2 regions of the Alteromonas sp. AWJ4_197 genome follow, and region 2 is predicted to be linked to the other one. Evidence: predicted binding sites of a transcription regulator. Region 2 holds the regulator's gene; the other holds the start of a gene.
The links. The regulator NrdR, encoded in region 2, represses ribonucleotide reductase genes. The targets are predictions, from matches to a motif close to AAACACNANATNTNGTGTTT.

Region 1 (8,482 bases), on a different contig from region 2:
CTAAATCCATGCAAGCGCATTATCAACTTCTCAGAGAGACTGCTGACCGGACTCCTGAGCAGGATGCGGAACTTGAAGACATTGCCCTGGCGCTGTATCAGCTTGGTATTATTAAAGACGAAAAGTTACTCCGCGTTGGTAAGTGAAGTGGCACAAATTCTGTGCTTATAACCAAACAGCGTTTCCTTAATCTGACGTCGCCGTTTCAATCAGCAAAACAGACATTTAAAACGCTTTCTTACCGACGAGAAATCGCGGAAAATAGAGGCTTTCCACTCCTGATCGGGCCTGTTGGTCTGATTTACTAATACAGGGAACCGCCATGCCTAAGGCAAGTGAAATTAAAAAGAATAACACCATCATTTTTGACGGTAAGACATGTATTGTCAGAGATATTGACCGTTCTGTACCACAGGGCCGTGCAGGCGGCAGCATTTATCGTATGCGTATGTACGATGTGGTAAGCGGTGCAAAATATGATGAAACATTTAAGGATTCTGACATGCTGGAAATGGCTGATTTAGTGCGCCGTCCAGCAATGTTCTCTTACATCGACGGCGATGAATATGTATTCATGGATAAAGAAGATTACACACCTTACCATCTGAATAAAGACAGTATTGCTGATGAAGCTTTGTTCATTAACGAAGAAACTGACGGTATTCAGGTTCTGGTTGTAAGCGAAGTGCCGGTAGCGCTTGATTTACCCATGAGTGTTGAACTGGAAGTGGTAGAAACGGACCCTTCCATTAAGGGAGCCTCTGCGACGTCCCGTACCAAACCCGCTACTCTGTCTACCGGTCTGGTTGTTCAGGTGCCGGAGTACATCAGTACCGGCGAGTGGATCAAAATCAACACCGAAGAACGTAAGTTTCAGAGCCGTGCCGATAAGCACTGACAGCATACGGTTCAGTAGCCATAAAAGTCAGGTGGCTGTTGTTACCTTGTAATATTGTGTTATTTTTAACCAGTCCTGCAGGTATTGATTGCCCACAGGATTAACATCAGTACACACTCAACTGCGTAAAAGGAAAGACATATGAAAATGACAAAACAACTCTCATCATTACTATGCATTGGTCTGTTTACCTGCGTTCTTGGCGCATGTAGCGAAGAAAAACAGGAACAGGCTGAAGACTCAATGACTAAAGCAAAAAGTGCCGCCAGCAGTGCATTTGATGATGCAAAAAATGCAGCATCTGATCTGGCAGATAAGACAGAGGAATTTGCTGAAGATGCAGCAGATAAGGCGGAAGACTGGACAGACGGTGCCAAAGATAAAGCTGAAGAGTGGGCCGACGATGCCGGTAATGCTATTGAAGACGGCTGTGAAAAAATGAAAGATAAAATGGATCTGGAAGATAAGGATTGCTAAAGATTCATTCCTGATAATGCGTTAAGTCAGGTAAGTTAAAGCGGAACATCTATTTTGATGTTTGTTACCGGCTTACAGCAACAGGGCAGTATTTCATCGTCGTCAATAAAGGCGAGGGGGTCTGTGGTATATTCCACCGACCCTTCTATCAATTTAGTCCGGCAGGCTCCGCAGAATCCGTCGCGGCAATGATAATGACAAGCGACACCTGCGGATTCTAAAGATTCCAGCAGTGTTTTATCCGGTACGGCATCAACACACCCCGTATCGACAATATCGATACGAAGTGTGGATTCAGGTTTTCCCATTAACGGGGAAGGTAGGAATTACAATTCAAAATCGGCGAAGTCATCTTCGCTGACTGAAGAGTCAATCTGACCAACCAGATAGGAACTGATCTCTGATTCCTGAGGCGCAACCTGTACATTATCTGAGTTCAGGTAGTTGTTCATCCACGGCAGTGGATTACTTTTCACTTCGTATGGTGCGTCAAAGCCAATAGCGGTCATACGCTGATTCGCGATGTATTCCACGTACTGACACAGAATTTCCTTATTCATACCGATCATTGAGCCGTTCTTGAACAGGTAATCAGCCCATTCCTTCTCCTGCTCAACAGCGCTGATGAAGATCTGGCGTGCCTCTTCATGGCACTCTGCAGCGATTTCTGCCATCTCAGGATCGTCCTTGCCTCTGGCCCACAGGTTCAGCACGTGCTGAGTAGAGGACAGGTGCAGGTTTTCATCACGGGCAATCAGACGGATAATTTTTGCGTTACCTTCCATCAGCTCACGCTCAGCAAACGCGAAGGTGCAGGCAAAGGACACATAGAAGCGAACCGCTTCCAGGGCATTAACTGAATTCATGCACAAGTACATTTTCTTCTTTAGAACACGCATGTTCACTTCGTACACTTCGCCGTCGACGGTATGAACGCCTTCACCTTGTGTCTGCCACAACTGTGTGTGGAAAATCAGATCATCGTAGTATTTAGAAATATCAGCAGCACGGCGCTTGATTTGCTCGTTAACCACGATGTCTTCAAAAATTGCACTCGGATCGGAAAACAGGTTACGAAGAATATGAGTGTAAGAACGGGAGTGAATCGTCTCAAAGAAAGACCAGGTTTCAATCCAGGTTTCCAGCTCCGGTAATGACACGATGGGCAGGAATGCAATATTCGGACTGCGGCCCTGAACGGAATCCAGCAAAGTTTGATATTTCAGGTTGGAAATAAAAATATGCTGCTCAGGCTCTGTGAGTTTCTGGAAGTCTACACGGTCACGCGTAACGTCAACTTCTTCCGGTCGCCAGAAGAAACTGATTTGTTTTTCAATGAGTTTTTCGAAAATGCTGTGCTTCTGCTGATCGTAACGGGCTACGTTAACAGGGTTACCGAAAAACATAGGCTCGACGAGAGGATTGACGCTTTGTTGATTAAACGTTGTGTATTTCATAACTGCGATAGTACTCAGAACAGATTTATCAGTTAAAAACGGAAGAAACCAGGGCAAGCCCTGGTTTATCGTTAAATTTTACATGCACCGCCGGCACAGTCGTCGTCTTCTTCAATCACAGCGGTTTGCGCCTGTGCTTGAGGTTTCGCCTGGCCTTGTTTGACTTCCATTGAGCTGGTGTCGGTGTTGCCGTCACGGGTGTTATGATAATACAGTGTTTTCACACCCAGCTTGTAAGAGGTCAGCAGATCTTTGAGCAGCAACTTCATCGGTACCTTACCGCTTTCATATTTGCCCGGATCGTAACTGGTGTTAGCAGAAATAGTCTGGTCAATGAATTTCTGCATAATACCAACCAGTTGCAGGTAACCGTCATTGGACGGAATATCCCACAGCAGTTCATAGGCATCTTTCAGATTTTCATATTCAGGAACAACTTGCTTCAGTACACCATCTTTACTGGATTTAATGCTGATATGACCACGGGGCGGCTCGATACCATTGGTTGCATTGGAAATCTGCGAAGACGTTTCAGACGGCATCAGCGCAGACAGCGTAGAATTACGTAGTCCGTGCTCCATCATTTCAGCGCGCAGGCCTTCCCAGTCCATGTGTAAGGGTTCATTACAAATGGCGTCCAAATCTTTTTTGTAGGTATCGATAGGCAGAATACCTTTAGAGTAGGTGGTCTCATTAAATTTAGGACACGCACCTTTCTCTTTTGCCAGATTCACAGACGCTTTCAATAAATGATACTGCATCGCTTCAAACGTACGGTGAATAAGCGGGTTTGCGCTGAAGTCAGAGTACTTCACGCCGTTCTTCGCAAGATAATAAGCGAAGTTGATAACACCTATACCCAGCGTACGACGATTCATAGTGGCATGGTATGCCGCCGGAACAGGGTAATCCTGATAGTCGAGCAGGCTGTCCAGTGCACGCACAGCAAGGTCGGATAATTCTTCGAATTCATCCAGAGATTTAATCGCGCCTAAGTTAAATGCTGACAGCGTACACAGTGCGATTTCGCCGTTTTCGTCGTTTACGTGCTCCAACGGCTTGGTCGGCAGCGCGATTTCAAGACACAGGTTGCTCTGACGGACAGGGGCAATAGCCGGGTCAAACGGGCTGTGAGTATTACAGTGGTCAACGTTTTGCAGGTAGATACGGCCGGTTGAAGCACGCTCCTGCATAAACAAACTGAACAGTTCCATGGCTTTAATTTGCTTCTTACGAATGGAGTCATCCTGTTCATATTTCACATACAGCTCTTCGAACTTGTTCTGATCAGCAAAGAAAGCATCGTACAGACCGGGTACATCAGACGGGCTGAACAGTGTGATGTAGCCGTCTTTCATCATACGCTGATACATCAGCTTGTTGAATTGCACGCCGTAGTCGAGATGACGTACGCGGTTTTCTTCAACACCACGGTTATTTTTCAATACCAGCAGTGATTCAACTTCCATGTGCCATAGCGGGTAGAACAACGTCGCTGCACCACCACGAACACCGCCCTGAGAGCAGCTTTTTACCGCAGTCTGGAAGTACTTGTAGAAAGGAATACAACCTGTGTGGAAAGCTTCACCACCACGGATTGGACTACCCAGTGCACGAATGCGACCAGCGTTTACACCAATACCGGCACGCTGACTCACGTATTTTACGATGGCGCTGGCGGTGGCGTTGATAGAATCCAGACTATCACCGGTTTCAATCAGTACGCATGAGCTGAACTGACGGGTAGGGGTGCGCACACCGGACATAATCGGTGTAGGCAGAGAAATCTTGAATGTCGATGTTGCATCGTAAAAACGGCGGACATAATCAAGACGGGTTTCTTTCGGGTAGTCAGCGAACAGGCAGGCGGCTACCAGAACATACAGGAACTGGGCACTTTCATAGATGTCGCCGGTAACACGGTTTTGTACCAGATACTTACCTTCAAGCTGCTTAACAGCAGCATAACTGAAGGTCATATCACGCCAGTGATCGATGAAATCATCCATCGCCTCAAATTCAGCCTGGGTGTAGTCAGACAACAGGTGCTCGTCATACTTACCCTGTTCAACCATCTTTTTAACATGATCAAACAATTTAGGCGGCTCAAACTGTCCATATGCTTTTTTACGCAGGTGGAAGATAGCCAGACGGGCTGCAAGATACTGATAATCAGGCGCATCTGTTGAAATAAGATCGGCTGCAGACTTGATCAATGTCTCGTGGATTTCGCCGGTCTTTATACCATCGTAAAATTGGATCTGAGCTTTGATTTCTACCTGAGAAACAGAAACGTTATTTAACCCTTCTGCTGCCCACGTGATCACTTTATGGATCTTATCTAACTCAATGACTTCTTTTTCGCCATTGCGTTTAGTGACATACAAGTTGTTGTTCATTTGTACTGGCCGTTAGTTTGTTAGCGCATGAAGCAAGGGTTGGCACCCTTTTCATCTTTATAAAATTGAATTTGCTAAGCCTTGAAAGCTTGATCCAGCAGAGATCCCTTACTGCCTGGCGGGATCCCGTGTTTTTGTACTACTTTATTGTTCTAAAACACCCGTCGGACAAGACACAAGATAGTGAGGTTTGCGTGGTTTTGCAACCCAATATCTGGTGGTTTATCCAGCGATCAAAACGGTGCCTGAAAAAGGTTAGTGGTAACTCACCTATGAGCGGCATGATTAAGCCAAATCAGACAGATGCAACCATTTTTTACTTTTTTTGATCGCCGGTTAAAAAGTTTTAATCGCTCAAAGCGGGTTGGTTACAAATACGACATATAGCGTAATATTTATTCTTAAATACTATATATAGTGTTTACTGTAGGCTTTTTTGCGTATGGACGATATAGTTCACATCGATGTTTTTGTCCGATAAGTAGAACTGGCGGCTTAGCGGATCCATATGCAGACCTGTGGTGTTTCTGGCAAACAGATCAACCTTATCGGTCATTGCCATTAATTCTGAAGGCTTAATGAAACGGGCATGCTGATGCGTGCCTTTTGGTACCAGCTTGAGGATATATTCGGCACCAACGATGCCCATCAGCCAGGATTTCACATTTCTGTTTAAAGTAGACAGAAATACATGACCACCGGGCTTAACCAGCCTGGCGCAGGCAGCGATGATCGATGCCGGATCGGGAACGTGCTCGAGCATTTCCATACACGTCACCACATCGAACTCTCCGGGTCTTTGTTCTGCAAAGTCTTCTGCAGAAACACACTGATAATCGACTTTTACACCGGATTCGAGACCATGAAGTTTAGCAACCTCTAAAGAAGCAGACGCCAAATCAATACCGGTAACATCAGCACCCAGTTTAGCCATGGATTCTGCAAGAATGCCGCCGCCACAACCAATATCCAGCACTTTCTTTTCAAACAGACCATCACAGTGCTGCTGCACAAAATCAAGTCTTAACGGGTTGATTAAGTGCAGGGGTTTGAATTCACTTTCGGTATCCCACCAACGGGAGGCCAGTTCACTGAATTTGGCAATTTCTTGTTCATCGACATTCGACATACTGGTGCTCGTATTATCAGATAGAGGAGATTGATTTTGATAAATACGATACATGATCAAAGCAGTAAAAGGGACGATTTGTGTATTAAAGTGGATTAATTGCGTGAAAAGTAATCGGTTGGTAATAACAGCCCCATTTGCGGGTATTAAGCGCTACATAAATCTGTCATCCGGTGATACACTCAATGATTACTTGTAAAACCCATAATAAGAAAGCGCTGTTCTTAGCTGCATTTAAAAGTGCGTGACATTGGATACGCTTGAACTTGAATCAAGGGACATAGCAGTTTATGACTGATAACGCTAAAGAAATTCTCCCCATAAATATCGAGGAAGAGCTTAAAAACTCCTACCTTGATTATGCGATGAGCGTTATTGTCGGGCGAGCATTGCCTGACGTAAGGGACGGCCTCAAGCCGGTTCACCGCCGCGTACTCTTCGCGATGAACGAACTCAAAAACGACTTCAATAAACCGTATAAGAAATCTGCCCGTGTGGTGGGTGATGTTATCGGTAAATATCACCCTCATGGTGACAGTGCGGTGTACGACACCATCGTACGTATGGCGCAGCCATTCTCTTTACGCTACATGCTGGTAGACGGGCAGGGGAACTTCGGTTCTGTAGACGGCGACTCTGCCGCGGCAATGCGTTATACCGAAGTACGTATGGCTAAAATTGCCCATGAGTTACTGGCGGATCTTGATAAAGAAACCGTAGATTTCGTACCTAACTATGACGGTACAGAGCAAATTCCTGAGGTTTTACCTACTAAGGTACCAAACCTGCTGGTAAACGGCTCCTCCGGTATTGCCGTTGGTATGGCAACAAACATTCCGCCCCACAACCTCACTGAAGTGGTCAACGGCTGTATCGCAATGATAGAGAATCCTGCCGTTACCATTGAAGAGCTGATGCAGCATATTCCGGGTCCGGATTTCCCTACTGCGGCGATGATCAGTGGTCGTAAGGGTATTGATGATGCTTACCGTACCGGTCGTGGCAAAATCTATCTGCGTGCCAAAGCAGAAATAGAAACCGACAGTAATGGTAAAGAAACCATCATTGTTAATGAGATCCCTTATCAGGTAAACAAAGCCCGTCTGATTGAAAAGATCGCTGAACTGGTAAAAGAAAAACGTATCGAAGGTATTTCTGCCCTGCGTGATGAGTCTGACAAAGACGGTATGCGCATTGTTGTTGAAGTAAAACGCAACGAGTCGGCGGAAGTACTGCTTAACCACCTGTATGCCAATACCCAGCTACAAACAGTATTCGGTATTAATATGGTGGCACTGGATAACGGTCAGCCTAAAGTATTTAATCTCAAGGAAATGCTAGAGGCGTTTATCCTTCACCGTCGTGAAGTGGTTACCCGCCGTACGGTATATGAACTGCGTAAAGCGCGGGACCGTGCCCATATCCTTGAAGGTCTTGCCATCGCACTGACCAATATCGATCCTATCATTGAGCTTATCAAAGCTTCGCCGAGTCCGTCTGAAGCAAAGAAAGCTTTGGTTGCGCAGGGCTGGAACCTGGGTGATGTTGCTGACATGCTTGAGCGTGCCGGTGATGATGCAGCCCGTCCGGACTGGCTGACGCCGGAATTTGGTATCCGTGACGGCAAGTACTACCTGACAGAACAACAGGCACAGGCCATCCTTGATCTGCGTCTTCACAAACTGACTGGTCTTGAGCACGAAAAGATCCTTGATGAGTACAAAGAGTTACTCGCTATCATCGCTGAATTGCTGCACATTCTGCGTAGCCCTGAGCGTCTGATGGAAGTGATTCGCGAAGAGCTCGAAAAAGTTCGTGATGAGTTTGGTGATGAACGTCGCACAGAGATCACGGCTGCAAGTCATGACATTGATATTGAAGATTTGATTGAGCAGGAAGACGTTGTTGTGACGCTGTCCCGTGAAGGCTATGTGAAATATCAGAAACTGACTGAATATGAAGCACAGCGTCGTGGTGGTAAAGGTAAGTCAGCGACGAAGATGAAAGATGAAGATTTCATTGAGCGTCTGCTGGTTGCGAATACCCACGACCACATCCTGTGTTTCTCTACCCGTGGCCGTCTGTACTGGTTGAAGGTTTATCAGTTACCATTTGCCAGCCG
Region 2 (8,482 bases):
GGCATGAGTAACCATAAAGTTAATCGCTTCCGGCGTCACATGCTCAGCGGCCATGATGATATCGCCTTCATTCTCGCGATCTTCATCGTCCATCAGGATAACCATTTTACCCTGACGGATATCTTCAATTATTTCAGCTGTGGTGTTGAGTGCCATAATTTCACTTATGTAGGGTTATTTTCTAAGAAAACCATTTTCGGCCAGGAAGGCCATACTAATGTCTTTTTTGGTGGTCTTTTCTGCTGCCTTATCACCCATCATCAGGCGTTCCAGATAGCGGGCAACCACGTCTACTTCCAGATTGAGCCGACTGCCGGCTTTATACGTGCCGATAACCGTTTCCTGCAGGGTGTGAGGGATGATCCACAACATAAACTCATTGCCATCCACCTCATTCACAGTCAGGCTGACGCCGTCCACCGTGATACTGCCTTTATGGGCAATATACTTTGCTAACTCAGTGGGGGCAGAAATCCAGATTTCAATGTAAGTACTGTGTTTAACAATCTTTTTGACTTCACCAACGCCATCCACATGGCCGGATACAATATGACCACCAAAACGATCTGTGGGGCGCATGGCTTTTTCCAGATTCACGGTACTGCCGGGCTTATAATTGGCAAAACCGGTGTAACGGATGGTTTCGGCTGACACGTCAGCACAATAATAATCTGTACCGAAGTCGGTTACTGTGAGACAGACGCCGTTTGTGGCAATACTGTCGCCAAGGGCCACATCAGACATATCCAGCTTTTCCGACGACACAGTCAGCTTGATGTCTTCGCCCCGGTGATCAAGAGACTGAATCGTCCCCAGGGCCTGAATAATTCCGGTAAACATCGTATACCCTCTACAAAAGCGTTACTTAATTATATCGTATGACAAGCGGATATCAGGGCCGGTTTGCCGTACGTCAGTCAGTGACAGTACCGGCGTTTCATCCAGCGACACAAATTCATCCAGCGTGAGCATGCTTTGTGCTTTGTCACCTAACAGTTTGGACGCCTGATACACCACAAGCCGGTCAACTTCACCGGCAGTAAACAATGCACCGGCAAGACCCGGGCCGGCTTCCACCCACACATCATTAATTTGCCGCTCCCCCAGCTTCTCCATGAGCTGAGACAGGTCTATGTAATTGCCACGCATGGAGACGGCTAGTGCAGGGACACTGGTTTGCGGCGCAACTGGCTGACCGGTTACCCGCAGGGTTTTGTGTCCGTCTGTGAATAATTGCAGATCGTCCGGTAACCGGTTGTGGCTGTCTATCACGACCCTGAGCGGCTGCCTTACCGGCGAAACAGGATAATCAGAAAAATTGGCTTCATTTTCCCTGACCAGCAAAGACGGATTGTCGGCCAGTGCAGTGCCACTGCCGGTTAGAATGGCACAACTTGCAGCACGGTGTAATTGCACATCGCGACGGGATTCGGGACTGGTGATCCATTGACTGACGCCGTTAGACAACGCGATTTTGCCATCAAGACTGATACCCAGTTTTACCGTTACCCGCGGTTTGCCTGATACCATGCGTTTGATAAAACCGGGGTTCAATGCTGCCGATTCGGCCGCCAGAATATCAGACACCACATCAATGCCGGCATCCTGAAGTTTTTTTATGCCACGGCCGCTCACCTGAGGGTTCGGATCAGTCATGGCGATAACCACTCTGCTGACACCAGCCTCCACTAAAGCATCGGCACAGGGAGGCGTTCGTCCGAAATGACTGCAGGGCTCAAGTGTGACATAAGCCGTACCGCCACGGGCCTTATCGCCCGCTTCACGAAGAGCATGTACTTCCGCGTGGGGAGTGCCGGCCTGAATATGGTAACCCTGTCCGGCTAAGTCGCCGTTACTGTCAAGAATAATACAACCGACACGGGGATTCGGAGATGTGGTGAACTGACCCTGCGTAGCCAGTCTGATGGCTTTCGCCATCCAGGCGTAGTCCTGAGAAATGGAAACAGCTGACGTGGTTTTCATGGCGGTTATCAGTCTCCTAAACGGGCAATTTCCTCACCAAACTCACGAATATCTTCAAATGAGCGGTACACTGACGCAAACCGTACATAAGCGACTTTGTCCAGCACCTTCAGTGCATCCATAATCAGATTACCAAGGAATTCACTGGAGACTTCCCGCTCACCGGTAGCACGCAATGCAGATTTCAGCGACAAAATCACTTCTTCCACTTTCTCCGTGCTCACAGGGCGCTTTTCCAGTGCCCGCTGCAAGCCGGCGCGCAGCTTATCTTCATTGAACGGCTCTCTCGAACCATCCCGTTTAATGACTCTCGGCATCACTAATTCAGCACTTTCAAAGGTAGTAAAGCGCTCGTGACAGATAACACATTCGCGACGGCGACGTACCTGATGCCCTTCTGCCACCAGACGGGAATCGATAACCTTGGTTTCCTGTGCCGAACAAAACGGGCAAAACATAGCAGGTCCTTTTAACAACAAAGCCGCCAGGCAGCACAGGCTGCTCTGACGGCATAAACTCTTACTGACTAAGAGCGGGGAATTTCATACCGATAAAGCGGCTTACCCGTAAACCGGGAACGCTTTACACAGTTCAACAACTTCACCTTTAACACGCTCAACAACACTTTCATCACCCATGTTGTCCAGAATGTCGCAGATCCAGGTCGCAACCTGTTTCGCCTGCTCTTCTTTGAAGCCACGACGGGTAATCGCCGGACTACCGATACGCAGACCACTGGTCACGAACGGTGAACGTGGATCTTTTGGTACAGAGTTTTTGTTTACAGTGATGTTTGCACGGCCAAGCGCGGCATCAGCGTCTTTACCTGTGATATCTTTCTTAATCAGATCCAGCAGGAACAGGTGGTTTTCAGTACCGCCTGACACTACGTCGTAACCACGCTCCAGCACCACTTCAACCATGGCTTTTGCGTTTTTCACAACTTGCTGCTGATATTCTTTAAATTCAGGCTGAAGGGCTTCTTTGAACGCTACCGCTTTAGCTGCAATAACGTGACACAGAGGACCACCCTGGTTGCCCGGGAATACAGAGCTGTTCAGCTTCTTGTAGATGTCTTCGTCGCCACAGGCAGACAGGATCAGACCACTACGTGGACCCGCAAGGGTTTTGTGAGTCGTGGTAGTCACTACGTGTGCATGAGGCAGCGGGCTCGGATAAACACCGGCAGCAATCAGACCGGCAACGTGTGCCATGTCGACCAGCAGGTACGCACCTACTTTATCTGCGATTTCACGGAAACGGGCCCAGTCAACCACTTTTGAATAAGCAGAGAAACCACCGATAATCATCTTAGGCTTGTGCTCTAAGGCCAGTGCTTCAACCTGCTCGTAATCGATTTCGCCGGTTTCTTCATTCAGACCATACTGTACCGCGTTGTAGGTTTTACCTGAGAAGTTTACGTGAGAACCGTGAGTTAAGTGACCGCCTTCAGACAGACTCATACCCAGAACAGTATCACCGGCATTAATTAGAGCCATAAACGCAGCAGCGTTGGCCTGAGAGCCTGCATGGGGCTGAACGTTGGCGTACTCAGCACCAAACAGTTGCTTAGCACGGTCAATCGCCAGTTGCTCTACCACGTCTACATGCTCACAACCACCATAGTAACGCTTGCCGGGATAACCTTCTGCGTACTTATTCGTTAACTGAGAGCCTTGCGCCTCCATGACACGTGGACTGCAATAGTTTTCTGATGCGATGAGCTCAATGTGATGCTCCTGACGCTCAGCTTCTTTGGCCATGGCATCTGCCAGTTCCGGATCGTAATCCGCAATAGTCATATCGCGAGGTAACATGAAGGCTCCTTACTCTGCGTTTTATGGACAGCTAAAAAATGAGGGGCATATTTTAGTCATTTTAAGCCGCATGTATACTGCTTTATGCCCGTTTCGTTTATATCCGCAGCGGCAGCATTTCTTAACACTGCCCTACCGCTTATACGCCGCGGCCTGCGGCCATATATAACGTTTAATTACAATTCAGAAAGATTTAACCTTTTTCCAGCGCTTTCACACGGTTAAAGAGATCATCGATCTGACGGGTCCGTACAGTCACTTTACGCCAGTCGCGGTTTTTCATGGCCGGCTGACCGGATGAATAAACGCCGGACTCGGTAATATCCTGCACAATCATGGTATAACCGGTTACCTGCACATTGTCGCAAATGCTGATATGTCCATTCACACCACAGCCTCCGCCAAGTATGACGTATTTGCCGATATGACAACTGCCAGCAATGCCTGTAGCGCCGCAAATACAGGAGTGATCACCAATGATACAGTTATGTCCTACCTGTACCTGGTTATCGATAATCACATTCTTACCGATGATGGTATCTTCCATTGCGCCACGGTCGATGCTGCTTGAAGCACCAATTTGTGAATCATCGCCAATCTGTACACTGCCGGTTTGCGGAATGGGCAGCCATGTTCCTTTGTCGTTTGCGTATCCAAAACCTGCCGCTCCAATAACGGTCTGGCTGTGAATAGTCACCCGCTTACCAATCACAATATCGTGATACACGGTGACGTTGGGATAAATGGTCGAACCCTCACCAATTTTCGTGCCTTTTCCAATCACGGTATTTGCGCCGATTCTGACGTTATCACCCAGCATGACATTATCTTCAACAATGACATTGTGACCCAGCGACACATTGGTTCCCAGCGTAGCAGAAGAAGCCACAACCGCTGTTTCAGCGATACCGGATGCCACCTCCGGGGTGGTGTCGAACAACTGGGCTATGCGGGCAAAGGCTGCGTGGGGATTACTGTGAACCAGCGCAGGAACCGGACAGTCGTCCAGCATTTTCTCATTCAAAATCACCGCTCCGGCGGCCGTATCAGCCAGTTGCGACTTATATTTTACGTTGGTCAGAAATGAAATCTGGTGGCCTTTGGACCCGGCCAGAGTGCCCACACCACTCAGCTTTGTTTCGTTGATACGGGCTTCATCACCCGCCACACTGCCACCCACGTGGTCAGCCAGCTCAGTTAAAGTGTATGTGCGTTTTGCGTGTGCCGTCATAGCTTAACCTGTTAGTCAATTTCCTGTGTGTATGGTAATGCAAAATCCCGGATTCGTCCTGACCCTCACCATTAATTTCCTGCCATCCGCCATGTAAACGTTCAAAATTAACCCATTATTGAAAATCACTGCTGGCTTTACTGGTCAGATTGAGGACAAAGCGAGTACAATAGATGGCATATCATTTACTTATATTGAAGCAAGGACACTGTTCGGAACATGTCATCACAATACGTATATTCCATGCACAGGGTTGGCAAAATTGTGCCACCCAACCGTCATATTTTAAAAGATATCTCTCTGAGCTTTTTCCCTGGCGCCAAAATCGGTGTTCTGGGTCTTAACGGTGCGGGTAAATCTACCCTGCTCCGCATCATGGCCGGCGTGGACACCGAAATAGAAGGTGAAGCCCGCCCGCAGCCGGGTATCAACATTGGTTACCTGCCACAGGAACCTAAGCTGGACGAGTCCAAAGACGTACGCGGCAACATCGAAGAAGCGGTTGCTGATGTAAAACACGCCCTTACCCGTCTTGATGAAGTGTATGCCGCCTACGCCGAAGCAGACGCCGATTTTGATGCGCTGGCAAAGGAACAAGGTGAGCTGGAAGCGATTATTCAGGCGAAGGACGGTCATAACCTGGACAACGCCCTGGAACGTGCTGCGGATGCCCTGCGTCTGCCGCCATGGGACGCCGATGTTTCCAAACTGTCCGGTGGTGAACGCCGCCGTGTAGCATTGTGTCGCCTGCTGCTTGAGAAGCCGGATATGCTGCTGCTTGACGAACCGACTAACCACCTGGACGCAGAATCTGTTGCCTGGCTGGAACGCTTCCTTCACGACTATGAAGGTACTGTGGTAGCCATTACCCACGACCGTTATTTCCTTGATAACGTTGCCGGCTGGATCCTGGAACTCGACCGTGGTCACGGTATTCCGTGGGAAGGTAACTATTCATCCTGGCTGGAACAGAAAGAAGCCCGTCTTGCCCAGGAAGAACGCACTGAAAATGCCCGCGTGAAATCCATGAAGCAGGAACTGGAATGGGTGCGCTCGAACCCGAAAGGCCGTCATGCTAAATCGAAAGCACGTATGGCCCGCTTTGAAGAAATGTCCACGTCTGATTACCAGAAGCGTAACGAAACTAATGAACTGTTCATTCCACCGGGTGAGCGACTGGGCGATAAAGTCATTGAAGTGAAGCACCTGAAAAAAGCTTATGGTGACCGTGTACTTATCGATGATATGGACTTCGTAGTACCGAAAGGCGCTATCGTCGGTATTATCGGTCCTAACGGTGCGGGTAAATCTACCCTGTTCAAAATGATCTCAGGTCAGGAGCAGCCGGACGAAGGTGAAGTGGTTATTGGTGATACCGTTCATCTTGCCAGTGTGGAGCAGTTCCGCGACCACATGAATGACAAGAATACCGTGTGGAAAGAAATCTCTGACGATTCTGACATTATCCGCATCGGTAACTTTGAAATTAACAGCCGCGCTTACTGCAGCCGCTTTAACTTCCGTGGCAGCGACCAGCAAAAGTTCATCGGCGATCTGTCCGGTGGTGAGCGCAACCGTGTTCACCTGGCCAAACTGCTGAAAGCCGGCGGCAACGTGTTGCTGCTCGATGAACCGACCAACGACCTGGACGTTGAAACCCTGCGTGCACTGGAAAATGCCTTATTGGAATTCCCGGGCTGTGCCATGGTTATCTCGCACGATCGCTGGTTCCTCGACCGCGTAGCCACGCATATCATTGACTACCGCGATGAAGGTAAAGTTAACTTCTTTGAAGGAAACTACACCGACTACGAAACCTGGCTGAAAGAAAACTTCGGACAGGATGTGGTAGAGCCGCACCGCCTGAAATATAAGCGTATGGCGAAGAAGTAATACACAGGCCCCGCATTTGCGGGGCTTTTACTATCTGGTTGATTAATTTTCCGGCTTTCACAGGATTAATTTGAACGATCAGGTTGACCTTACCCCGTTGTTTACACTAATAATTAAGGGGTAAGTTATCAGGAAGAACAATTGTGGATAAACGACAGTTTCAGCGTGTAGATTTAAAGGTACCGGGAGAGCTCAGTCTCCATGGTAACAGCATACCTGTTACTGTTGAGGATGTATCACTGCAGGGCCTGCGCCTCAGCGCTGCAGAAGCCATGCTGGACATGTTGCCCTTCGACAGTCACGACCCTTACACAGTGATGTTTAAAGCAAATCCCGACAGTCCGTTAATGACACTGTATCTGATCCAGCTTTACCGCCAGTCTCCGCAAAAAGCCGGCGTCATTTATATCGGCTGTAAAGTTGATCACATCGATGTGGAATGTCTCGCCGAACTGCGCCGCCTGATCAATCTGAACAGCGGCAACGATGCGTTAAGCGAAAAAGACATGGACGCCCTGCTCAATGCAGTCTATCCCGGCAACTGAATGCTTAGCTGAGTGCATCCAGCGCTTCTGACAATTGACTCACCGGCACGACCTGCAATCCGGCTACCGGCTGTTTGGGCGCGTTGGATTTAGGCACGATAGCCCGTTTAAAACCGTGCTTGGCGGCTTCTGTGATCCGCTCACTGCCGTTCGGTACCGGTCTGATTTCACCGGCCAGACCCACCTCACCAAATACAATCAAATCTTTTGGTAAAGCACGATTGCGGAAACTGCTGACCATCGCCAGCAATAAGGCTAAGTCAGCACTGGTTTCTGAAATTTTTACACCACCCACCACATTAACAAATACGTCCTGATCGTTCATCTGTACATTACCGTGACGGTGCAATACTGCCAGTAACATGGCGAGCCGGTTTTGTTCCAGACCGACTGCAATCCGGCGGGGATTAGCCATCTGCGAATAGTCCACCAGCGCCTGAATCTCTACCAGCAACGGTCTGGTTCCCTCCCAGACTACCATCACACTGGATCCCGGTGCCTGATTATCCCCCCGACTGAGGAAAATAGCAGAAGGATTGCTGACTTCTTTAAGACCTCTTTCCGTCATGCCGAAAACGCCAAGCTCATTAACAGCACCGAAACGGTTCTTATGACTGCGTAATGTCCTGAAGCGCCCGTCACTCTCACCTTCCAGCATCATTGAACAGTCGATACAGTGCTCAAGGACTTTCGGGCCGGCCAGATTGCCATCTTTCGTTACGTGGCCAACGATAAACATGGCGATATGATGTTGTTTCGCAAAACGGGTCAGATAAGCGGCACTTTCCCTCACCTGCGATACACTGCCGGGAGCTGACTGTACATCAGCTACATTCATTACCTGAATCGAATCAATAACCATTATTTTAGGCTGTTGTGTCAGTGCTAGTTCGCAGATAGTCTCCACATTGGTTTCTGCCAGCATCATCAGCTTATCAGTGGGCAACCCTAATCTTTGAGCGCGCATGGCCACCTGTTGCAACGACTCTTCACCGGTAACGTAAAGCGCGCTG

Region 1: a site for NrdR is predicted at 5,435-5,454, ahead of nrdA (class 1a ribonucleoside-diphosphate reductase subunit alpha). Genes of this name have one in related genera too.

The regions. Positions count from the first base shown of each region.
Region 1 is NZ_JBSWWW010000004.1:142,973-151,454, reverse strand. Features, by position in the region: gene ACXAGC_RS09910 (zinc-ribbon domain containing protein) at 1-146, shown strand, start outside; gene efpL (elongation factor P-like protein EfpL) at 323-898, shown strand; gene ACXAGC_RS09900 (hypothetical protein) at 1,046-1,375, shown strand; gene yfaE (class I ribonucleotide reductase maintenance protein YfaE) at 1,411-1,683, opposite strand; gene nrdB (class Ia ribonucleoside-diphosphate reductase subunit beta) at 1,702-2,832, opposite strand; gene nrdA (class 1a ribonucleoside-diphosphate reductase subunit alpha) at 2,904-5,231, opposite strand; gene ubiG (bifunctional 2-polyprenyl-6-hydroxyphenol methylase/3-demethylubiquinol 3-O-methyltransferase UbiG) at 5,653-6,360, opposite strand; gene gyrA (DNA topoisomerase (ATP-hydrolyzing) subunit A) at 6,651-8,482, shown strand, end outside.
Region 2 is NZ_JBSWWW010000002.1:27,413-35,894, forward strand. Features, by position in the region: gene ribBA (bifunctional 3,4-dihydroxy-2-butanone-4-phosphate synthase/GTP cyclohydrolase II) at 1-156, opposite strand, end outside; gene ACXAGC_RS03525 (riboflavin synthase) at 175-840, opposite strand; gene ribD (bifunctional diaminohydroxyphosphoribosylaminopyrimidine deaminase/5-amino-6-(5-phosphoribosylamino)uracil reductase RibD) at 862-1,983, opposite strand; gene nrdR (transcriptional regulator NrdR) at 1,992-2,441, opposite strand; gene glyA (serine hydroxymethyltransferase) at 2,544-3,800, opposite strand; gene lpxD (UDP-3-O-(3-hydroxymyristoyl)glucosamine N-acyltransferase) at 3,994-5,031, opposite strand; gene ettA (energy-dependent translational throttle protein EttA) at 5,251-6,924, shown strand; gene ACXAGC_RS03555 (PilZ domain-containing protein) at 7,068-7,469, shown strand; gene radA (DNA repair protein RadA) at 7,474-8,482, opposite strand, start outside.